One region of the Rossellomorea sp. DUT-2 genome, then DNA from elsewhere that is predicted to be linked to it. Evidence: predicted binding sites of a transcription regulator. Region 1 holds the regulator's gene; the other holds the start of a gene.
What was found. Region 1 encodes LexA, which represses DNA repair genes until DNA is damaged. Its sites were predicted from a motif close to CGAACATATGTTCG; they were not measured.
Positions count from the first base shown of each region.

Region 2: parE (DNA topoisomerase IV subunit B) is a predicted target of LexA. The motif match lies at 3,157-3,170, and genes of this name have one in related genera.

Region 1 is NZ_JBQPEO010000001.1:744,219-756,565, forward strand. Features, by position in the region: gene ACOSV2_RS03730 (methionine gamma-lyase family protein) at 1-971, shown strand, start outside; gene ACOSV2_RS03735 (MerR family transcriptional regulator) at 1,111-1,527, shown strand; gene glnA (type I glutamate--ammonia ligase) at 1,564-2,898, shown strand; gene lexA (transcriptional repressor LexA) at 3,026-3,646, opposite strand; gene yneA (cell division suppressor protein YneA) at 3,803-4,129, shown strand; gene ACOSV2_RS03755 (YneB family resolvase-like protein) at 4,141-4,791, shown strand; gene ACOSV2_RS03760 (DUF896 domain-containing protein) at 4,897-5,130, shown strand; gene tkt (transketolase) at 5,316-7,319, shown strand; gene sirA (sporulation inhibitor of replication protein SirA) at 7,590-8,027, shown strand; gene ACOSV2_RS03775 (YneF family protein) at 8,112-8,333, shown strand; gene ACOSV2_RS03780 (CamS family sex pheromone protein) at 8,520-9,641, shown strand; gene ACOSV2_RS03785 (ABC transporter transmembrane domain-containing protein) at 9,785-11,533, shown strand; gene ACOSV2_RS03790 (ABC transporter ATP-binding protein) at 11,537-12,347, shown strand, end outside.
Region 2 is NZ_JBQPEO010000001.1:1,049,663-1,062,009, forward strand. Features, by position in the region: gene ACOSV2_RS05285 (ABC transporter ATP-binding protein) at 1-785, shown strand, start outside; gene ACOSV2_RS05290 (ABC transporter permease) at 782-1,438, shown strand; gene ACOSV2_RS05295 (ABC transporter substrate-binding protein) at 1,462-2,361, shown strand; gene ACOSV2_RS05300 (CoA-binding protein) at 2,549-2,956, shown strand; gene parE (DNA topoisomerase IV subunit B) at 3,254-5,224, shown strand; gene parC (DNA topoisomerase IV subunit A) at 5,228-7,666, shown strand; gene ACOSV2_RS05315 (alanine/glycine:cation symporter family protein) at 7,922-9,349, shown strand; gene ACOSV2_RS05320 (hypothetical protein) at 9,501-10,268, shown strand; gene ACOSV2_RS05325 (staygreen family protein) at 10,335-10,793, shown strand; gene ACOSV2_RS05330 (cysteine hydrolase family protein) at 11,982-12,347, shown strand, end outside.

The DNA.
Region 1 (12,347 bases):
TACTTAGACCTGGGGACGAACTAGTGTACATAACGGGAAAACCATATGATACCCTGGAAGAAATTGTTGGGATTCGCGGCGAAGGAACGGGGTCACTGAAAGACTTTCAAATTGGCTATCAAAGTGTAGATTTACTCCAGTCAGGAAAGGTCGATTATGAAGAGGTGGCAAAAACGATTTCTTCCAAAACAAAAATGGTGGGTATTCAGCGGTCTAAAGGATATGCCAACCGACCTTCCTTTACTATAGAAGAAATCAAAGAAATGATTGATTTTGTAAAAGAGATCAACCCTGAAATGGTCGTTTTCGTTGACAACTGCTACGGTGAATTTGTAGAAGAGAGGGAGCCTTGTCACATCGGAGCAGACTTAATGGCAGGCTCCCTGATCAAAAACCCTGGTGGAGGTCTTGCTAAAACTGGGGGTTACATCGTAGGAAAGAAAGAATACGTAGAGGCATGTTCATATCGAATGACCTCCCCTGGAATAGGGGCAGAGGCAGGGGCATCTCTTTATAGCTTGCAAGAAATGTATCAAGGCTTCTTTTTGGCACCCCATGTGGTGGCACAATCATTAAAGGGGGCCGTCTTCACATCGGCGCTCTTAACGGAACTTGGCATGAACACAAATCCAAGTCCCAATGCAAAGCGAACAGATTTAATCCAGTCCGTACAGTTCGATGACAGAGATAAGATGGTCGCATTTTGTCAGGCAATACAGTTTGCATCACCTATAAATTCTCATTTCACTCCATATCCCAACTATATGCCTGGCTATGAGAATGATGTCATTATGGCGGCAGGTACATTCATTCAAGGCTCCAGCATTGAATTATCTGCAGACGGACCGATAAGACCGCCTTATGTGGCATACGTTCAAGGGGGATTAACTTACGCCCACGTGAAAATTGCCGTTTGCTCAGCAGTAGATAATTTGATTGAAAAAGGTTTAATCACTGTGACAAAAGGATAATAAAGTAGTAATTGGATAGTCTAAATCTGACTATCCTTTTCTTCTGAATTCTTATGTAAGAAAAACTAACATTTAATTGACAGAACTCCTTACATTACATATAATAAAGTCAAGAAGGAAAACAGAAGGAGGAATCAAGATGAGCGGTAGTGAAATTCGTCGAACGATGGCATTATTCCCAATTAGTATTGTCATGCAGCTCACGGACCTAACAGCTCGTCAGATTCGATACTATGAAGAGCACCAATTGATCAGCCCTGCACGTACTGAGGGGAATCGTAGGCTCTTTTCCTTGAATGACATTGATAAGTTATTGGAAGTAAAGGATCTGTTAGATCAAGGCATCAACATGGCTGGGATTAAGAAGATATTTGCGGTATCCAGTCATAATGAAAGTAAAGTAGTATCTGACGTAAGTAATGAAAAGGAAGAAAAAGCACGACAGGATCTATCCGATGACGAGCTGCGTAAATTACTCCGAAATGAATTGATGCATTCTGGTCGATTTACTAAAGCATCTTTGCGTCAAGGTGACATGTCCCGCTTTTTTCATTAAATAATACCTTTAATAAACTTGAGGAGGAACACGAAAATGGCAAAGTATACTCGAGAAGATGTTTTAAGATTAGCGAATGAAGAAGGTGTCAAGTTCATCCGACTCCAATTCACTGACATTCTGGGGACGATTAAGAACGTAGAAATCCCTCTTAGTCAGCTTGAGAAGGCATTAGATAACAAGATGATGTTTGACGGATCTTCAATTGAAGGATTTGTTCGAATTGAAGAATCAGATATGTACTTATTCCCTGATTTAGACACTTGGTTAGTATTCCCGTGGACAGCTGAAAAAGGAAAAGTAGCCCGACTAATCTGTGATATCTACAATCCAGATGGTACTCCATTCGAAGGAGATCCGCGTAACAATTTAAAGCGCATCTTAAGTCAAATGGAAGAGCTAGGGTTTACTGACTTCAATTTAGGACCTGAGCCGGAATTCTTCCTCTTTAAATTAGACGTAAATGGTGATCCGACATTAGAATTAAACGATAACGGTGGCTATTTCGATTTAGCTCCTACAGATTTAGGTGAGAACTGCCGTCGTGATATCGCATTAGAACTGGAAGAGATGGGATTTGAAATCGAAGCATCTCACCACGAAGTTGCCCCTGGTCAACATGAGATCGACTTTAAATATGCAAGTGCATTAAGAGCATGTGATGATATCCAAACATTTAAGTTAGTGGTTAAGACGATTGCACGTAAGCATGGATTACATGCAACATTCATGCCTAAGCCTCTATTTGGTGTAAATGGATCAGGAATGCACTGTAACATGTCCCTATTCAAAAATGGGGAAAACTCTTTCTTCGATGAAAAGGGAGATCTGCAATTAAGCGATACAGCTCGTCAATTCCTTGCAGGTATCATTAAACATGCAACTGACTTTACAGCGATCACGAACCCGACTGTAAACTCATACAAGCGTTTAGTCCCTGGATATGAAGCACCTTGTTATGTTGCATGGTCTGCTCGTAACCGCAGCCCATTAATCCGTATCCCTGCTTCTCGTGGGTTAAGCACACGAGTTGAAGTCCGAAGTGTTGATCCCGCGGCTAACCCATACCTGGCGATGGCTGTATTACTGGCAGCTGGATTAGATGGAATCAAAAATAACCTTCCAGCACCTAAACCAATCGACCGCAACATTTATGTGATGGACAAAAAAGAGCGTGAAGAAGCGGGAATCGTAGATCTTCCAGCGACATTACACGCTGCATTAGAAAATCTTAAAACAAATGAAGTAATTGTTAAATCCCTTGGAGAACACATCTTCGAACATTTCGTAGAAGCGAAAGAAATCGAATGGGATATGTTCCGTACACAAGTACACCCATGGGAACGTGAGCAATATATTCAAATGTATTAATCCTTAATAATTGCTATTAATTATAAGCAGTGGGTGGTAGCGAAAAATGCTACCACCCACTGCCTTTTTAGAACCTTCAAAAGTATAGAAAAAAATAAGCCGCTATTATACATAGCGGCTTAACGTATTAATGTACTTGGCGATAAACTCCGACAACTTTTCCTAAAATGGATACATTACGTAAAATGATCGGTTCCATTGTTGAGTTCTCTGGCTGTAATCGTACAAAATCTTTTTCTTTGAAAAAACGTTTTACAGTTGCTTCATCTTCCTCTGTCATCGCTACGACGATATCTCCATTGTTTGCTGTTTGTTGCTGACGTACGATAACAAAATCCCCATCCAAGATTCCGGCCTCTATCATACTGTCACCCATGATTTCCAGCATGAAAACCTGCTCATCTGAAGGTGCCATACGCTCAGGCAGTGGAAAGAATTCCTCGACATTCTCAACAGCCGTAATGGGTTGACCGGCTGTAACCTTACCAATTAAGGGAACATTCACAACTCGTTGGCGTGGGATTGTATCCTCTTCAAGGTTTAAGATTTCGATGGCTCTTGGTTTAGTGGGATCTCTACGAATAAGACCTTTGCTCTCTAACCTGGCCAGATGTCCGTGTACGGTGGAACTAGAAGCAAGACCAACGGCTTCACCAATTTCCCGTACGGAAGGTGGATACCCTTTTTCTCTTACTGCAATTTTAATATATTCTAGTATGTCTTGCTGTCTTTTAGACAATTTTGTCATGTTCACGCACCTCTATTATAGATCTTATGTTCCCATTATAGCATGTCTTTCCAGTCGGTACAAACATAAGTTCGAATTTCTGTTGACACCAAACGAATGTTCGTATTACAATGAGTATAACAAAAACAGAACAAACATTCGTATGGAGGTTTTATTATGTTAACACATATTTGGAATCGTTTCTCTTACATTATTATTTTATTTGTCTTAGCACTTTTATCAGCAGTATATTTTCTAATAGTCACGGCAAGTCAACCTTCTTACCAAAGCATCACTGTTCAGGATGGAGACACTCTTTGGACTATTGCCAAACAGTATAATGAAGAATATTCTATGACAGTGGAAGAATTTATCGCATGGGTAGGAGAGGAAAATAATCTTACATCATTCTCAATCCAACCAGGTGAATCACTTGTGTTACCTATAGAAAATCCAACATTATCTACCCATTCAGATTATGAATTGGTAATGAACGAAGAATAGAGGGATAGAAGATGAAGGCAGTAATTTACTGCAGAGTCAGTACAAAGAAAGACACACAGGAAACATCCTTGGAACGTCAAGAAGAGGAACTAGTGAAATTGGCGCAAGACCACCAATACGAAGTGGCTGCTATCATAAAAGATCAAGCAAGCGGTTTTGAATTAGATCGTCCTGGTGTTCTTGAACTTCTTGATTTGATTAAAGATGAGTCTATTGGTGCTGTTCTCATCCAGGATGAAACAAGAATTGGCAGAGGGAATGCCAAAATTGCTCTCATTCACTGTTTACTAAAAGAGGAAGTCAAGATTATCAGTCAAACCCATAGTGGGGAGCTACACTTATCTGAGTCAGATTCTATGGTGATTAATATCGTAAGCATGGTTGAGGAATATCAAAGAAAACTCCATAATTTGAAAATCAGACGAGGGATGAAAAGGGCAGTGGAAAATGGTTTTCAACCTCATAAAAATCTAAAAAATAAAGGAAATGTGGATGGAAGAGAGCGGATTGAAGTACCGGTTGAGGAAATTGTCCGTTTAAGGAAGAACGAACTGACTTTTGCTGAAATTGCAGCAACATTAAGAGGGTTCGGGTATGATGTCTCCAAAGCTACAGTACATAGGCGTTTTAAAGAATATATGACTTCAGTTGAAAATGCGTAACTCTTGTTTTATCTCCTTGAATCTAGTAACATGGCGATAGTATTACGTTCAAATTTTAGTTGTGTTTTAGAATTTGCTGACTATGCAATAAAGGAGTTTTTATAGATGCTTTCAAAAACGAAAATGAATCGAATCAATGAACTTGCCAAAAAGTCTAAAAGTAGCGGACTAACCGAACAAGAAGCAAAAGAGCAGTCCAAGTTGAGAAAAGAATACCTGGAAACGTTTCGTCAATCGATGAAAGGGACCATTGAAAATACAAGAATCTTTGATCCGGAAGGTAATGAAGTGACACCTAAGAAGATTCAGGATATACAGACTAAAAAGAAAATGCATTAGATTAATGAACGGCCAGGTCCATTTTAAAATGGACCTGGCCGTTTTTTCCTTCTTAACCCTTATGAAATCATAAGGGTTTTTATTTTCAACGATTATAAAGTCATGTTATCATTCAAGATAGTTGTATAAACTAACAAAGAAGATTAATATTAATAAGGTACAATAAAAGGAAGGATGTCTGACATATGTTTGATAACACAGATCAATTAGCAATTAATACAATCCGTACATTATCTATCGATGCAATTGAAAAAGCAGGTTCAGGACACCCTGGAATGCCTATGGGAGCAGCACCGATGGCGTATGCTCTTTGGACAAGATTCATGAATCATAATCCGAAAAATCCTGAGTGGTTTAACCGGGATCGATTCGTTTTATCCGCTGGTCATGGATCAATGCTATTATATAGCCTGCTTCATTTATCGGGATATGATGTTTCAATGGAAGATCTTAAAGAATTCCGTCAATGGGGAAGTAAAACACCGGGACACCCGGAATACAAACATACCCCAGGTGTTGAAGCCACGACTGGACCACTAGGGCAAGGAATCGGTATGGCCGTCGGTATGGCATTGGCTGAAAGGCATTTAGCTTCTACATACAATAAGGATCAATACGATATGGTAGACCATTTTACATATTCTATTTGTGGAGATGGAGACTTAATGGAGGGTGTGGCCTCTGAAGCAGCTTCTCTAGCAGCTCACTTGAAATTAGGTCGACTTGTCGTTCTCTATGATTCAAATGATATTTCACTTGATGGAGAGTTAGACAAATCTTTCTCTGAAAGTGTGGAAGGCCGCTTTGAATCGTATGGTTGGCAATATATTCGTGTTGAAGACGGGAATGACCTTGATGAAATCTCCAAAGCAATCGAAGAGGCTCAAGGTGATACTAGCCGTCCTACTATGATCGAAGTTAAGACGGTCATCGGATACGGAGCTCCTAATAAATCAGGGAAATCTGCTGTTCACGGTGCTCCACTAGGTGAAGACGAAATGAAGCTTACGAAAGAAGCTTATCAATGGACGTTTGAACAGGATTTCCATGTACCTGAGGAAGTTTACAGTAGATTCGAGGAAAGAATCCAACAAGTAGGTTCTGAAAAAGAAGAAGCCTGGGCTGACCTATTCATTAAATACAAAGAAGAGCATCCAGAGCTTGCTGTCCAATTAGAAGCAGCAATCAAAGGTGATCTTCCAGAAGGTTGGGATCAAGATATCCCGGTATATGAAGAAGGAAAAGCACTAGCAAGCAGAGCTTCTTCTGGTGAAGTGTTAAATGCGATTGCAAAGAAACTTCCTTCATTTATTGGTGGATCAGCTGACTTAGCCGGATCTAACAAGACGATGATTAAAGATGAAGCAGACTTTACTCATGAATCGTATGAAGGTCGTAATATCTGGTTCGGTGTTCGTGAGTTCGGTATGGGTGCAGCCATGAATGGTATGGCTCTTCACGGCGGTCTGCACGTATTCGGAGGGACATTCTTCGTATTCAGTGACTATTTAAGACCTGCTATCCGCTTAGCGGCTCTAATGGGCTTACCTGTGACATATGTATTCACGCATGATAGTATTGCTGTCGGAGAAGATGGACCTACGCATGAACCTGTAGAACAGCTCGCTTCACTTCGTGCCATGCCTAACCTTTCTGTTATCCGCCCTGGTGACGGAAATGAAGTTGCTGCAGCATGGAAATTATCCTTAGAGTCAAAGGATCAGCCTACGATGTTAGTTCTATCTCGTCAGGACCTCCCAACTCTTAAAGGTACTGCAGATAAAGCATATAACGGCGTAGATAAAGGAGCATATGTGGTATCTGCTTCCGGCAAGGAACAGCCTGATGCCTTACTGATTGCAACTGGTTCTGAAGTGCATTTAGCAGTAGACGCTCAAAATGCACTTGAAAAAGACGGAATCAGCGTATCTGTCGTAAGTATGCCGTCTTGGGATCGCTTCGAGAAACAATCAAAAGAATACAAAGAATCTATTCTGCCTAAGAGTGTGAAAAAACGTCTTGCTATCGAAATGGGATCTCCAATGGGTTGGGATCGTTATGTAGGAGACGAAGGTGACATCTTAGCGATTGATGGATATGGTGCATCTGCACCTGGAGCAAAAGTCATGGAAGAGTACGGCTTTACATCTGAAAATGTAGTTTCAAGAATCAAAGCATTGATACAGTAATAATTTAAAGACATCAAAGGTCGACTCCTTAATACTCTTAAAGGAGTCGACCTTTTTTAAGCTGAATGGCATTGTCAATTAAAAAGAGTATGTGTGAAAGAAAATGGGTAAATGATGAAAACTCCCTATACTTTACAACTTGAGACAATCCCCGATATTTTGAGTTCACTTGCCCTTCGACAAAACTAGTGTAGATTTTCAACATTTTCCGACAATGACTCCTCTCTAGTTGATTTATACTATATGAAAGAAAGGTAGGAGGGTGTAAAGGTGCGAAACTATCAAATCTATTGGATTGAAGAAATGTTTGTTCAGCACTATTATGGTCGGGAAAGAATATTCTATCAGCTGTTTTCCGAATGGGAAGCAAGTTCAGGGGAGCTTCACGATATCATCTCGAAACAAGTAAATTACATTACCAGGCCAATTCCATACCTTCCTACTCAAAGAATCCTGCAGCACGAGATCGGTAAAATTGAAGGAGCGGCTTGGGTTGATTCTGTTGCATCAATTGAAAAGATCGATACAGGTGCTACACTTGTTCTCAATGAAAAATGGATGACCCTCAATGCTTGGGGTCACGATGAATCTGAATATATCTTTTTTGAGATCCTGCGCAGAAATATGGGTCAATTGCTCGCAATCGATATCCAAAATGAACGTTTTGGATGGTTAAAACCGATAAAACAAAGAAAATTTATATATTAATAAGAAATTATGACAGAAATATTGTATAATGTTTCATGGTTTAGTACACTTTTATAAGGACAACATGAAGGAGGAAGTAAGAGTATGTCAACGACTGGGTTACTTATTCTAGTTGGAGTTCTAGCATTACTTGCTGGAGTTGCACTAGGATTTTTCATTGCTCGTAAATATATGATGAGCTATCTTAAGAAAAATCCACCAATTAACGAGCAAATGTTACGCATGATGATGATGCAAATGGGTCAAAAACCTTCGCAAAAGAAAATCAATCAAATGATGAATGCAATGAATAAGAACACGAAGTAATAGATAGAAGCACTCAGGTGATGAGTGCTTTTTCTATTTGTGACAAACTATTTACGATAATGAGTTTATAATCATTCTATTGTCATTTAGGCTAAATTGATTATTTTAGTCAATTCAAAAAAACTTAATGATTATCATTCAGATTAAAATTGAATTTATGATAGAATATAGTCCGGAGGGAGTCATATGAAAAAATGGATGATAGCTTCACTGTCTCTCATGATTATTGTTGCCGGATGCAGCAATAAGCCTCAAGAAGTGATGGATGAAGAAACACTTGAAATTCAAAATAGTGCAGCTGGAGAAGCGCGCGAATATTTAAATTATAAAGTGAACAAAGAGAAGAAATCAATCAATCGTGGTCTTATTACGATGATGATTAACAATCGCAGTGATATGGATGAAATCGAGACTGGCCTCATGTCTTTATCCACCGAGCATTTTTCACCGGAGGATTATGTATACCAGGAAGGTCAATATCTAAAAGGTCTAAATTCATGGCTGGGAAGAAAGTCTAAATCAAATAAATCAGGGCTTAATCCTGCTCTGGAGATTAAGGATGATATGGGCTGGGAACAACAAATGGAGCTTGAAAAAAAGAATCCCATGTATCTCGCTTATATCCATGAACAGAACTACGTTGACTCGGAAGGAAAAATAAAAGGGATTTCCCTCGGTCTTGCTATGAATACCGTAGATTATATTCGAGTCGAAGATGAAAATAAGCTCATGCATTTTGATGAGGCAAAGATCGATGACCAACAGTTAGAAGAATACGGAAAGAAGATAGCTAACACCGTTGTCAGTAGGGTGAAAGCCAATAAGGAACTGAAAGATGTCCCTATACTGATATCCCTTTATAAACTTCAACCATTGAATAGTGTAGTGTCCGGCAACTATATTACTTCCAGTTATGTTGACGAAAATGATAAGTCTGCAAAAAAATGGAATGATGTAACGGATAAATATTATTACTTCCCTAGTGATGAAGGAGAAGAGAAGGATCGCGATCTACATAATCGGATACGTGATTTAGAAGATTATGTTTCGAAATATTTTTCACACCAGGATATTGAGTTTGTCGGAAAAGCCTTATACCAAAAGGACACCTTGAATAAACTCGTGATTGATGTACATACAGGAATGGTGAAAGAAACAGAACTAATAGGCTTTTCTCAGGCAATTGGTCCTGAAATTGTTGATTACTTCCCTCATACGCCCGTTTACCTATATGTGAAGACACCGAAGGGTCTGAAAGCAACCATTGTAAAAGAAGTGGACCAAGAACCATTTGTTCAAATCCATTAGTATAATATCAATTATAAGAACATCTCTTAAGACATTAAGAGGTGTTTTTTTTTGATTATTAGTCTTATCAAAAAAAGATTTCTCATTTTTTTGAAATTTGGTAAAATAAAGAGTCGATTTATTATAGATAAGGGGGAGAGAGAATGAAAGTCTTTTTAGATTTAAAGTGGTTTTTTTTGCAAGAGAAAAAGTCATATATCACAGGAACCATCCTGCTTTTAATTGTTGCATTTCTTCAATTGATTCCACCAAAGATTGTAGGGGTTATTGTGGATAGTATCAAAGAGAACTCATTGACCCGTGAAGACATGCTGAAATGGATTCTCATCCTTATCACCACGGCTGTATCCATGTACGGACTTCGGTTTGTATGGAGGATCATGATTTTTGGTTCGGCGACCAAACTTTCCCGCTTGCTTCGGAATCGGTTGTATCATCATTTTACCAAGATGTCGCCTTCCTTTTACCAAAAGAGGAGAGTCGGTGATTTGATGGCGCATGCCACCAATGATCTTCAAGCGATTCAACAAACGGCAGGAGTCGGAGTATTAACGTTTGTAGATTCCATATCTACAGGAGGTTTCGTGATACTGGCCATGGCTTTTACAATTAGTTGGAAGCTTACCCTTATTGCTTTGATCCCAATGCCGTTCATGGCAATGCTGACGAGTTATTATGGTACCCTTCTACATAAACGATTTCATAAAGCTCAAGAAGCATTCTCATCCTTAAATGATAAAACGCAGGAAAGTGTAACGGGAATCAAGGTTCTTAAGACGTTTGGACAAGAGAAAGAGGATATCGAATCATTTAGAAAGCAATCTGATGATGTAGTGCAGAAGAATATTGCTGTTGCAAAAGTGGATTCCCTTTTCGATCCAACTATTTCCATCATAGTAGGGATTTCTTTCTTTTTATCGATTGTATTTGGGTCAAGACTTGTCGTGAGTGGAGAGCTGACAATAGGAGAACTGATCTCATTTACTACCTACCTGGGACTTCTCATTTGGCCGATGCTCGCATTCGGATGGTTATTTAATATTGTGGAGAGAGGGCGTGCGTCTTACGACCGTGTATCACAGTTGTTAAATGAAAGGGTAGACGTTAAAAATCATGAAGGGGTGTTGGATCGAGCACCTTCAGGAAATATAGAATATAAAATTGAGTCCTTTTCTTATCCAAATGAAGATGTGCATGCTTTAGAGAATATTCACTTTTCCTTAAAGAAAGGTCAAACGTTAGGAATTGCAGGGAAAACGGGAGCAGGTAAAACAACCCTATTAAGGTTATTACTAAGAGAATTTGAAGGGTATAAGGGCGAAATAACGTTCGGAGGGCAGATGATCCAGGGTTACAAATTATCCTGTTTACGTGAAAGTATTGGTTATGTGCCTCAAGATCATTTTCTATTTTCAGCCACGATTTTTGAGAATATAGCTTTCACTCATCCACTTACCCCCATAGAAAAAGTGGAAGAGGCGGCCTCACTTGCGCATATTCATGAGGATATCGTTCATTTCAGTGAAGGATACGGAACTGTGGTCGGTGAAAGAGGGGTTTCTTTATCTGGTGGACAAAAGCAAAGGATCGCGATTGCGAGAGCCCTGTTAATGAATCCAGAGATACTCATTCTTGACGACTCATTGTCAGCTGTTGATGCGAAGACAGAAGAATCCATTTTGACATCATTAAAGGAAAATAGAGAAGGAAAAACGACCATGATCACTTCTCATAGATTAAGCGCCATTCAACATGCAGATCTGATCATTATTCTCGATGAAGGGAAGGTCATGGAGAGAGGCACTCATAGCGAACTGATGATGAAAAAGGGATGGTACCGGGAAATGTATCTGCGTCAACAGTTAGAAGAAATAGTGGAGTATGGGGGATAAGATATGGATACTATACCGACTTTAACGGCGAAAGAGCAGCGAAACATATTTTTTCGTCTAATGAAATATACAAAGCCGCATAAAAAAACGATTTTATTTGCATTTTCATTATTACTGCTGACAACGATAGGCGATGTCTTTGGACCAATCATCATCAAGGTCTTTATAGACGATTATTTAACCCCAAGAGAGTTTCCGTACGGTCCACTTGTAGGATTGGGAGCGACCTATTTATTCATTCAAATAGGGAATGTATTGATCTCTTACTTTCAAATATTGAAGTTCCAAGAGATAGCTCTGAAAATCATTCAGCAGATTCGTGTAGATGTTTTTACGAAGGTCCAGGGGTTAGGAATGAGGTATTTCGATAAAACCCCTGCAGGAAGTATTGTCTCACGGGTTACCAATGATACGGAAGCGATTAAAGATATGTTTGTGAGTGTACTGGTATCCTTCATTCAGGGAGCATTCCTATTAACAGGTATCTTTATCGCTATGTTTGCACTCAATACCCGGCTGGCTTTCTTCTGTTTATTCATCTTGCCGGTCATTTTTATGATTATGAATCTTTACCGCAAGTTTAGCGCCATCTTCTATCAGGATATGCGCGAGAGATTGAGTCAGCTTAATGCAAAGCTTAGTGAGTCTCTTCAAGGAATGTCCATTATCCAGGTGTTCAGGCAGGAAAATAGACTAAGGGAAGAATTCGGCGATATCAATGAAAAACACTATTTAGCTGGAATGAAAAATATAAAAGTGGATGGATTATTATTAAGGCCGGCCATTGATCTGGTGTATGTAGCGGCATTAATTG
Region 2 (12,347 bases), 310 kb from region 1:
ATACATCAAAAACCGATGAAGTGGAGCTCAGGCGTAATATCGGCTATGTCATACAGCGTATCGGATTGCTTCCCCACATGACAATTGAAGAGAATATCAGCCTGATTCCACGTTTAAAAGGATGGAAGAAGGAACAATATGAAGGCCGTGTAGATGAGCTTCTAAATCTTGTCGGACTAGATCCTGAAGTATATCGTAAACGATACCCGCTTGAGCTCAGCGGAGGACAACAACAACGGGTGGGCGTCATTCGTGCCCTGGCAGCTGAGCCACCTATCATACTAATGGATGAACCCTTCAGTGCCCTCGACCCGATCAGCCGGGAGCAGCTTCAAGATGAATTGAAAAGCATACAAAATACGATACATAAGACGATTGTCTTTGTCACACATGATATTGACGAAGCGTTAAAGATCGCAGATGAGATTGCAGTGATGCGTGATGGAGAAATTGAACAGATCGCTACACCATCAGAGCTTTTGTCCCAACCTGCAAATGAATTCGTTCGGGCATTTATCGGTGAGGACCGCCTGAACGCCCGACAAACTCAGATTCAAGTAATCGACATGATGGAAGACAACACAAATTATGTGCACTATGAAGAATCGGAATATACTTCAATCCCTTATGACGCAACGGTCCAAGAAGCGGCAAGAGTAATACTTGAGGCTGGAAAACCCTATCTCATGGTGACTAAAGACGGCCAAAAGCTAGGAAGCGTCACGGCCAGCGGGATTCTTCGTGCAGTAGCCTCAGAAGGGAAAAAGGAGGCACGTTCGGTATGAATACATTTTCACTAGTGTTTATCAACACCATTTCAAATCGCTCGGACGCCATCTTAAACGGATTATTTGAGCATCTGTACTTATCATTCGTATCCATTTTCATAGCGATTGCCATCTCTTTGCCGCTGGGTATATACATATCACGAAAAAAGCAAACAGCTGAATTCTACATCGGAATAACAGCCATTTTCCAAACCATCCCCAGCTTAGCACTATTTGGTTTCCTCATTCCCCTATTGGGTACAGGCAGTATCACAGCGATTATTGCCCTGACCGTATATGCACTCTTACCGATTCTCAGGAACACGTACACAGGGATCATCGGTGTTGATGAGGGAGTCATAGAAGCCGGCAGAGGGATGGGGATGACAAACTCACAGCTGCTGTTTAAAGTGGAGCTTCCTCTCGCACTGCCGTTCATTATGGCGGGTATCAGAACCGCAACTGTCTTAACGGTGGGAGTCGCGACGCTTGCAACCTTTGTAGGCGCGGGGGGACTAGGTGATCTCATTTACCGGGGGCTATCCACCTGGAATAATTCTTTAGTACTTGCAGGGGCCATTCCTGCTGCCTTACTTGCACTTTCTTTCGACTTTTTATTAAAGCTTCTTGAAAGAATGACAACACCTAAAGGATTAAAAGCACGGAAATAAAGCACATTCAAAGGAGAGTAAGAATGAAAAAGATATTAAAACCATTTATATTATTAATTGCCCTATCCTTCGTGATCGCAGGTTGCGGAAACGGTGGGGGGAAAGACACCATTACGGTTTCAGGCAAGATGTGGACTGAACAGTTTATATTAACACAAATGATGGCTGAACTTCTCAAAGAGAAAACAGACCTGGATGTTAAAGTGGAAGAAGGACTGGGGGAAGTATCGATTTTGACACCCGCTCTTGAAAAAGGCGACATCGACGTATATATCGAGTACACAGGAACCGGACTCGAAGCGGTGTTAAAAGAGCAGGCGAAGGAAGGGGCTACAGCTGAAGAAATTCTATCTCAAGTCCGTAAAGGATACGAAGAAAAGTTCAATGTGACATGGTTAAAGCCACTGGGATTCGAGAACACGTATACCCTTGCTTATACTCAAGATCAGGACTTTGATGCCAAAACGTTCTCTGACCTTGTTCCCCTTTCGAAAGATTTAAGCTTTGGAGCGCCGCATCAATTCTACGAACGTGAAGGTGATGGGTACGATGCATTTGCCGAGGCCTACGGTTACGAATTCAAAGCGAAAGAAAGCTTTGACCCGAACATTATGTATGAAGCAGTGAAGAACGGAGATGTAGATATTATTCCGGCCTTTACAACCGATGGAAGAATACAACGTTACAATCTGAAAACGACAACCGACGACAAAGGATTCTTCCCACCATATGATGCCGCTCCTATCATCCGTCAAGAAGTTCTGGAAGAGCATCCTGAAGTAGAAGAAGTCCTGAATGAATTAGCAGGACAAATCTCTGAGGAAGAGATGAGTGAGATGAATGCCAAGGTGGATATGGATAAACAAGATCCTAAAGACGTAGCGCGTGAATTTCTCCTATCCAAGGGATTAATTGAAGAGTAAAATTTTTAAGAAGTGTCAGATGGATAAAGGAGTAGCAACATCCCTTATCCATCTGACACTTCATTCTGTTAAGGTATATTTATAAAATTTTGATAAATTAGAGGGAAATATGGTATAAAAGAAGAATAGGACTTAAGGAACAGTTTAAAGAATGAATGAAGGAACGATGAAGGAGTTGTAATCATCTATGGAAAACCCATCCCGACAAGAAATTGGAAGCATCCTTAAACAATCAAAACGCATTGCCGTGATTGGATTAAGTGACAATCCTGCACGAACATCTTATATGGTATCAAAAGCGATGCAGGATCAAGGTTATGAGATTATTCCTGTAAATCCAACCATTGACACCGCATTGGGCGTTAAAGCGGTATCTTCTCTTAAGGAGATTGAAGGACCGATTGACATTGTCAATGTATTTCGCCGCTCAGAATTTTTGCCACAGATCGCGGAGGAATTTGATGAAATCGATTCTAACGTGTTTTGGGCGCAACAAGGTGTAATGAATGAAGAGGCTTATCGCTTTTTGAAAGAACGTGGGTATACAGTCATTATGGATCGCTGTATTAAGGTTGAACATGCTTTAACCAAATAACTCTCACTCGTAACAAGCGGCTCTTACCGCTTGTTTTTTTTTGGATGGGCTTGTCTACTTTCATTATTAAAAAATCCGGTCCATACACAAGAAAACAGTCCGATATCAGAGCCGTTCAAGGAAATTACATTTGCGAAAATCAAATAAAACGCTACAATAAGCAATAGTGGTTTACCTCAGAAATGATCAAAACAGGTAAACGAACAAATGTTCTTGTGTTATAGTTAACATATACATAACCAATACTACCGTACAAGCACTATATACGGTTAGAGAAGTTTTGAAAGGGGAATGTTCGTGGCCAACCAGAATAAGACCATGGATTACAATGATGATGCCATTCAAGTATTAGAAGGCTTAGAAGCCGTTCGTAAGAGACCTGGAATGTATATAGGTTCTACAGATTCAAGAGGATTGCATCATTTAGTATACGAAATTGTCGATAATTCGGTGGATGAAGCATTAGCTGGCTTCGGAAATGAGATTATTGTTACAATACATAAGGATAATAGCATCTCTGTCCAGGATAAAGGACGCGGGATGCCTACTGGAATGCATAAGCTTGGTAAGCCCACTCCTGAAGTCATCTTGACTGTGCTGCACGCAGGAGGCAAATTCGGACAAGGCGGGTACAAGACCAGTGGCGGATTGCATGGTGTAGGTGCCTCAGTCGTAAATGCCCTATCTGAATGGCTTGTGGTGACGATTGAAAGAGATGGAACGAAGTATGAACAGCGTTTCACAAAAGGTGGAAAACCGGAAACCACTCTTGAGAAAATAGGTAAAACAAAAAAATCCGGAACGTGTATCCATTTCAAACCTGATCCGGAGATTTTCAGTAATATCCTCTATAATTATGAAACGATATGTGAGCGTCTAAGGGAATCTGCATTCCTTCTTAAAGGATTAAAAATAGAAATCATTGATGAGCGTCATGATCAGAAGGAAGTCTTTCACTTTGAGAGCGGGATCCAGGCCTTTGTTCAATACTTAAACGAAGAAAAAGATGCGCTTCATAATGTAGCTTTCTTTGAAGGTGAAAATCATACAATCGAAGTGGAGTTCGCCTTTCAATTTAATGACGGGTTCTCTGAAAACATACTGTCATTTGTAAACAATGTTCGTACCAAAGACGGAGGTACCCACGAAGCCGGAGCAAAGACAGCCATGACCCGTGTCTTTAATGAGTACGCCCGAAAAGTTGGGATTCTAAAAGATCGGGACAAAAATCTTGAAGGGACCGACATTCGTGAAGGGCTGGCCAGTATCGTTTCTGTACGTATACCAGAACATCTCCTTCAATTTGAGGGGCAGACGAAAGGAAAGCTTGGTACGAGTGAAGCACGTTCAGCTGTGGATGCAGTTGTTTCGGAGCACCTTCTATATTTCTTAGAAGAAAATCCCGATACAAGCTCCCTTCTTATTAAAAAATCCATTAAAGCCGCCCAAGCCAGGGAAGCGGCACGTAAGGCAAGGGAAGATGCGCGTAACGGAAAGAAACGAAAGCGATCTGAAACCGTTCTATCTGGTAAATTAACACCTGCTCAATCGAGAAATCCTCAGCGCAACGAGCTCTATCTCGTGGAGGGGGATTCTGCGGGAGGTTCAGCGAAACAAGGTCGTGATCGTAAATTCCAAGCGATTCTTCCACTTAGGGGGAAAGTCATCAATACGGAAAAAGCCAAGCTTCAGGATATCTTCAAAAACGAAGAAATCAACACCATCATACATGCGATCGGTGGCGGAGTCGGTCCGGAATTCAACGTCGGCGACATCAATTATGACAAAATTGTCATCATGACCGATGCCGATACGGATGGAGCCCATATCCAGGTTCTGCTATTAACCTTCTTCTATCGCTACATGAAACCATTATTAGAAGCAGGGAAAGTTTATATTGCACTTCCTCCTCTCTACAAAGTAAGCAAAGGGACAGGAAAGAAACAAAAGCTTGAATACGCATGGACGGATGAAGAGCTTCAAGGAGCCATTTCTAAAGTTGGTAAAGGCTATATGATCCAGCGCTATAAAGGTCTTGGAGAAATGAACGCCGATCAGCTGTGGGAAACGACGATGGATCCTGAAACACGTGCACTGATCCGTGTCCGCATTGATGATGCTGCCCGGGCTGAGCGTCGCGTGACGACTCTTATGGGAGATAAAGTAGAGCCGCGCCGTAAATGGATTGAAAGCAATGTAGCTTTTGGTTTAGAAGAAGAAGGAAGTATTCTTGAAAATGAAAACATTACGGTCGCAGAGGAGGGGTAATACATGACAACTGTAGAAAGATATCAAGACTTACCTCTGGAAGAGGTACTTGGCGACCGATTTGGACGTTATAGTAAATACATTATCCAAGAGCGTGCATTACCTGATGCACGTGACGGGTTAAAGCCCGTACAAAGACGTATCCTTTACGCCATGTACGTGGATGGAAACACCCAGGAAAAAGGGTTCCGGAAATCAGCGAAAACCGTGGGTAATGTTATTGGTAACTATCATCCACATGGTGATACATCTGTGTATGATGCCATGGTGCGTATGAGTCAAACGTGGAAAGTGCGTAAATATTTAGTCGAGATGCACGGAAATAACGGAAGCATCGACGGAGATCCGCCAGCTGCCATGCGTTATACAGAGGCTCGTCTTTCTGCCATCTCCATGGAGCTCTTGCGTGATATCGATAAAAAAACCGTGGACTTTATCCCGAATTTTGATGATACATCCAGTGAACCAACTGTTTTGCCTTCACGTTTTCCGAACCTTCTAGTCAACGGATCCACTGGTATCTCAGCAGGATATGCAACTGACATTCCACCTCATCACCTTGATGAAGTCATTGATGCGACAATCATGCGTATGGAAAAGCCACAAAGCACTGTGGATGAATTAATGACGGTCATAAAAGGACCTGATTTTCCAACAGGTGGCATCATTCAAGGGGTAGACGGCATCAAAAAAGCCTACGAAACCGGAAAAGGAAAAGTGGTTGTTCGTGGAAAAGCTGATATTGAAAACATCCGTGGAAGCAAACAGCAGATCGTCATAACGGAAATTCCTTATGAGGTAAACAAAGCGAACCTCGTCAAGAAAATGGATGAATTCCGTGTAGATCGCAAAGTGGAAGGAATTGCAGAAGTTCGTGATGAAACAGACCGCGATGGAATGCGCATTGTCATTGAGTTAAAGAAAGATGCAGATGCTACTGGCGTCTTACACTACCTCTATAAAAACAGTGATCTTCAAATCGCCTATAACTTTAATATGGTTGCGATACATAACCGTCGTCCTAAACTAATGGGACTGCGTGAACTATTGGATGCTTATATTCACCATCAAAAAGAAGTAGTGACAAACCGTACCAGACATGATCTAAATAAGGCGAAGGATCGCCAGCATATTGTCGAAGGTTTAATGAAAGCTCTGTCAATATTAGATCAAGTGATAGCAACGATTCGTGCTTCGAAAGACAAACGTGATGCGAAGGATAATTTAATTCAGCAATTTCAATTTACTGAAGCACAGTCAGAAGCAATCGTCAGCCTGCAACTATACCGCTTAACGAATACAGACATTACCGCACTGCAGGCAGAAGCTGAAGAATTAGCGAAAACGATTGCTGAGTTAACGGCTATCCTGGAAAGTGAAAACAAACTTTACAGTGTAATCAAAAAAGAATTAAAAGGCATTAAAAAGCAGTTCTCTGATGCTCGCCGCACTAAAATTGAGGATGAGATTGAAGAAATTAAAATCAACCTTGAAGTACTGATCGCCAGTGAGGATGTCATGGTTACCGTTACCCGTGATGGTTACATGAAACGAACAAGTCTACGTTCGTATTCTGCTTCAAACGGGCAGGATCTCGCCATGAAAGAAACAGACAGGCTCCTAGGTCAGTATGAGATGAATACGACGGATGTACTGTTAGTCTTTACGAACAAAGGGAATTACATTTATTGCCCTGTACATGAACTTCCGGATATTCGCTGGAAAGACCTTGGTCAGCACGTTGGAAACATCGTGCCGATTGATCGCGATGAACAGGTTCTAAAAGCGATTCCGATTAGAGAATTTTATCCATCCCATTATTTATTATTTGTAACGAAGAATGGAATGATCAAGAGATCTGAGCTTCCCCAGTACAAAGCACAACGATACTCCCGTCCTCTTGTAGGAATTAATTTAAAAGGAGACGATCAGCTGGTAGATGTACACTTAACCGATGGTTCCTATGACATTTTCATCGCTACAAATCTAAGCTATGGTCTTTGGTTTTCCGAGGAAGACGTGAACATCGTCGGACCACGTGCAGCTGGTGTAAAAGGGATTAACCTTAAAGATGAAGATTATGTTGTATCTGGTAAGATCATTAAAGACCCAGTGAAGGATTATATTTTCTTAGCAACCCAGCGAGGGGCAGTAAAGAAAATGAAATTAGCCGAATTTGAAAAGACATCCCGTGCCAAACGTGGAGTCATCATGCTGCGGGAATTGAAATCAAACCCACATCGTGTGGTAAGAATAGAAGTGGTTAAAGATACAGATAAGGTAGGCCTGATCACGAAAAAGGGAAAAACAGAAGAAGTGCTCCTTTCAGACCTTAGACCAAATGACCGTTACTCGAATGGATCATTTGTAATTGATGAAGGAGTTAGCGGATCTGTTTGTGAAACGTGGGCAGAATCACTACTACCTGAAACAAAAGAATAGCAACTCAAAGAAACGATCAGAAACATTTCTGGTCGTTTTTATTTACGGAAGACGAATAATATATGTATATTCATTCAACATTGTTGTACAATACCCGTGAAAAATTGTACAACAATTAATATTATTTCAAAAAGGTGAATTTATCAGTTGAATAGGCATTTATTTTTTGATAGATTAAGAAAGTGTCTGAATGGGTATACATACATAGATTCATACATTATTTGTCATAAATACAAACATCTAGGGGGAACAATTATGGATTTATTCACAAGTATAATAGGCAGCTTGAATGATTTTATGTGGTCATACATACTGATTGTGGCGCTTATCGGCCTTGGTTTATATTTCTCATTACGAACTAAATTCGCACAATTCCGTTACTTAGGAGAAATGGGAAGATTATTAACAGATAAAACCACGATTTCAGCAGAAGGAAAACGAGGCATTTCTTCCTTCCAGGCTTTCACGATCAGTACCGCATCCCGTGTCGGTACAGGTAACCTGGCTGGGGTTGCAACAGCGATTGCCGGCGGTGGACCGGGGGCTGTGTTCTGGATGTGGCTGATTGCCCTTCTAGGAGGTGCGACAAGCTTCGTGGAGAGTACACTTGCTCAAATCTATAAAGTGAAAGACGGAAAAGACGGCTACCGAGGTGGCCCTGCTTACTATATGGAAAAGGGATTGAATGCCCGTTGGATGGGAATCCTGTTTGCCGTTATCATTACATTCTGTTTCGGTCTTGTATTTAACTCGGTCCAATCCAATACGATTTCTCTTGCCATGGAAGAAGCGTATTCATTTGACCGTATGACAGTAGGAATCATTCTAGCGGTTCTAACAGCACTTGTTATTTTCGGTGGGGTAAAAAGAATCGCCAGTGTAACTCAAATTGTCGTTCCAGTAATGGCCGTTCTTTATTTGATTTTAGCCTTCTTTATTCTTATTACGAACATTACCATGCTGCCAAATATGTTTGTGATCATTTTTGAAAATGCATTTGGTATTCGTGAAGTGGCAAGTGGCGGAGTAGGGGCAGCCATCATGATGGGTATCAAACGCGGTTTATTCTCAAATGAAGCCGGTATGGGTAGTGCCCCAAACGCAGCGGCATCTGCGGGTGTCACTCACCCCGTTAAACAAGGACTTATTCAAACTCTTGGTGTGTTCACTGATACACTGCTTATCTGTACAGCAACTGCCTTCATGATCATCCTGTCTGACCAATACACAACAGGGATCGATGGCATTCAGCTGACGCAGGCAGCCTTAAGTTTCCATGTAGGGGAATGGGCAGATACATTTGTCGCTGTCGCTATATTCTTATTCGCCTTCAGTTCAATTATCGGAAACTACTACTACGGGGAAACCAATATCGAGTTTATCAAATACAGCCCGATCACTCTATTCATCTACCGAATGGCCGTTATCGGCATGGTGATTTTCGGAGCGGTTGTCAAACTGGATATTGTATGGAGCCTGGCAGATTTATTTATGGGTCTAATGGCAATCATCAACTTAATTGCGATCACGTTATTAGCTAAAATCGCGATATCTGCACTAAAAGATTACCGAGAACAAAAGAGACAAGGTAAGGATCCTGTTTTCTACTCCAACTCTATTAAAGGGTTAAAAGGAATTGAGAGCTGGGAAGCAAAACCTGAAACGACAACAGAACCAAAATAATAGGAAAGTGGACCAACCTTTTTGATGGGTTGGTCTTTTTTAACTTGTTTGATGTTAAGTAAGATAAAAAAGAATCGATAATCATTACATAGATTTTCCTTCTTTGGTGAAAATAAAAGTGAATCATTTTTTCTAACGAGGAGAGAGAATCATGAGAAAAGAATTACTATTTGCTTTCGGTGCTTTCTTTGTTATGTCCCTTAATGCCATTGCAGGAAACTTTTCCACTGAACCACTGGAAAAACAGCCTGTGAATGAAATGACTGTCAATGTGTATAAAAAAGATGTAACCGGCGATGGTAAAAAGGATATGATTACGCTTAAGGCGGTTCCATTTTCTCCTGATGCCCTATTTCTGAAACAAATTTGGGCGGATATTAAAACGTCTGAAGGCAGTGAGATTCGAATTGATTATGAAGGTGGCTATGAGCCGAAAATCCAATTCGTTGATTTAAATCATGATGGAATAAAGGATATGCTGTACTCATCAGCTACAGGAGGAAGCGGTGGACTCTATAATGTAGCGCTCCATACGTTAGCAGATAATAAACTGGTTGATATTGGATTACCTGAACCCTTAACGATTCAAGCTCAGTTTGAAGATGACTACCAAGCTTCTATTTCATTTGTGGATACAAATCAATCCTACACAGTCGATTTACGTGACCGAAAAGAAGACTATGATCGATTGGGGATATACACGGACGGAACCTTAAATGAACCTATGGAATTAATGGTTTTACCGTATGCATTTTTTGAGCCAACGAAAATAATCGGCAAACCTGGTAAGGGATTAAAAGGTTATCAGCAAATAAGCGGTGCCTATAAGGCAGATGGAATCGGAACGGCCACATCTTATTGGTATTACGAAAATGATCAATGGAACCTGATTAAGATCAAGTGGAAAGCAAATAAGTAGCGGAACCGTTTCTAGGCTTTTATCATACTCTGTTGTAAGCCCATTTTTTGTAAAGGAGGCTTACACATGAGTGAATTCAAGCCTGAAAAGCTAACTGTCACGTATTTACCACCAGCTTCAATCTTCAATCCCATTGATAATCGAAAATACACATTAACTCATTCTGATACGACGGGTGAACTATTTTTAAGCGTTGGTTGTCACTTTGATTTGGAGAAGATCAATGCCTCTATGAGGGACGAAGTGTTAGGAGAATGGAGAAGAGACCTTGGTCAATACACTCTTGCAGGAACCGTGTATGTGAGTGGGGGAGAATTTGATCAACAGCTTTCCAACGTACGGTTTATGATCTTCAAAAAAGAGTTGCCATTGGCATTAGCAGCAATGGTGAACGGTGATAAAGGATTCTACACGTACTATCCCTGGCTTTTGGATGCACCCATCATCATCTGCTTTGAATCTGTATTCCCGGAATATCAGCAAACGCTTTATTTCGGGACACCAAGACAATATTTATTGAAATAGTGCTTAGGCATAAAGAGGTTTAATCTGAACTCTTTATGCCTTTTCTTTATGTATCCTGAAGTCATTTATAAAGAAGAGGGGCAGTGATAGGTATAATTTGATCGGGGTTAAGTAAGTTGGGTTGAATATTTTAGTAAAGGAAAAAAAAGACGGCAGACAAAAAGTCTCATCAGGGAATGTTATGTAAACTAATAAACAACTATGAACGCAGCAGCAAACAAATGGTATGAAAAGATACTTATAAGAATTAAGGAACAAAACCGTGTTAAAATCAACTAAATAAATTATCAGATAATAAGATGGGAAATTCGTTAAAATCTACAAATCCAAATCAAATTTGATATACTGAATGGATCATGAGCAAATTAAATTTCAGGATCTGATTATTAAACCTAAAAAAATTAATAGTATTAACCAGATTTAAGTATTGATGTAAATTATCTCTCATTTTTTCTTCCGTCTCATTGTTAACAGTATACTTGTGATACGAGACTGAAATTAGTTATTTCATTCAGGTGCCGATAATAAATATTAGAAGTTACAGATGTTCGAAATTACATTTAGTTCCTATAATTATAAGGATGGGATAGGTGTTTATTGGATTACGTCCTTGGCTGTTATGTTCAATTTTTACGTGAACATAACCTTATTTAGTTTAAGCAGTTTTAATCTTTATTAAACATATTACCAGTTTTGATAAACAAATAAATTGTGGTAATAATGATGGTTGAAAACTCCCGCTTTTTTCATTTTTTATGGATGAGTCTCTATATTCATCTTCCATTAAAGGGCCAGTTAATGGAATAACTCTGAATTTCAGAGTAGACCTATACTACGAAACTAAGAACTTAAGTTGGGTGACTTTGTGAAAATAAACTCTAGCTAACGATTCTCTATTAAGTGATTTTAATGAAATTAATATCAGATAAGAGGTTTTTATTGAATTAGTAACATTTTCCATATTTAATATGATATAGTAGGAATGTATGTTCGTGAAAAGTGGAAAATACTTATTCGAGAAGTTTACAAATGGAGAAATTAAGCTATTTATGTATAGGGAATCTAGATAATGTTTTTATGGGGAGGGAGCAATTCAAGTCAATTTGTTATATATTTCAATTAATTAGAAAATCTTATTAATAAAGACAATCGATTAGCTATCATTTATGTTTTGTGAGGGGGAGAACATTGAAGAAAGCACTACTTGTTATAGATGTTCAAAATGGTATGTTTCAAGAAGGAAATGTTGTACATAAGGGGGATGATTTACTTCAAAACTTAAAAGGTTTAATTACTCAGGCACGATCTAGTAAAACGCCGATTTTTTATATACAGCATAATGCACCAACTGGTAAGCCATTAGAATATGGCACAAAGTGGTGGGAGATTCATCCAGAAATTACTCCTGACGCTCAAGATGTAATCATTCAAAAAACTACTCCTGATTCATTTTTTCATACTAATTTAGATGAAGAACTGAAAAAACAAGGGGTTGAACATATAGTAATTGGGGGAATTCAGACAGAAGCGTGTGTTGATACAACTTGTAGAAGA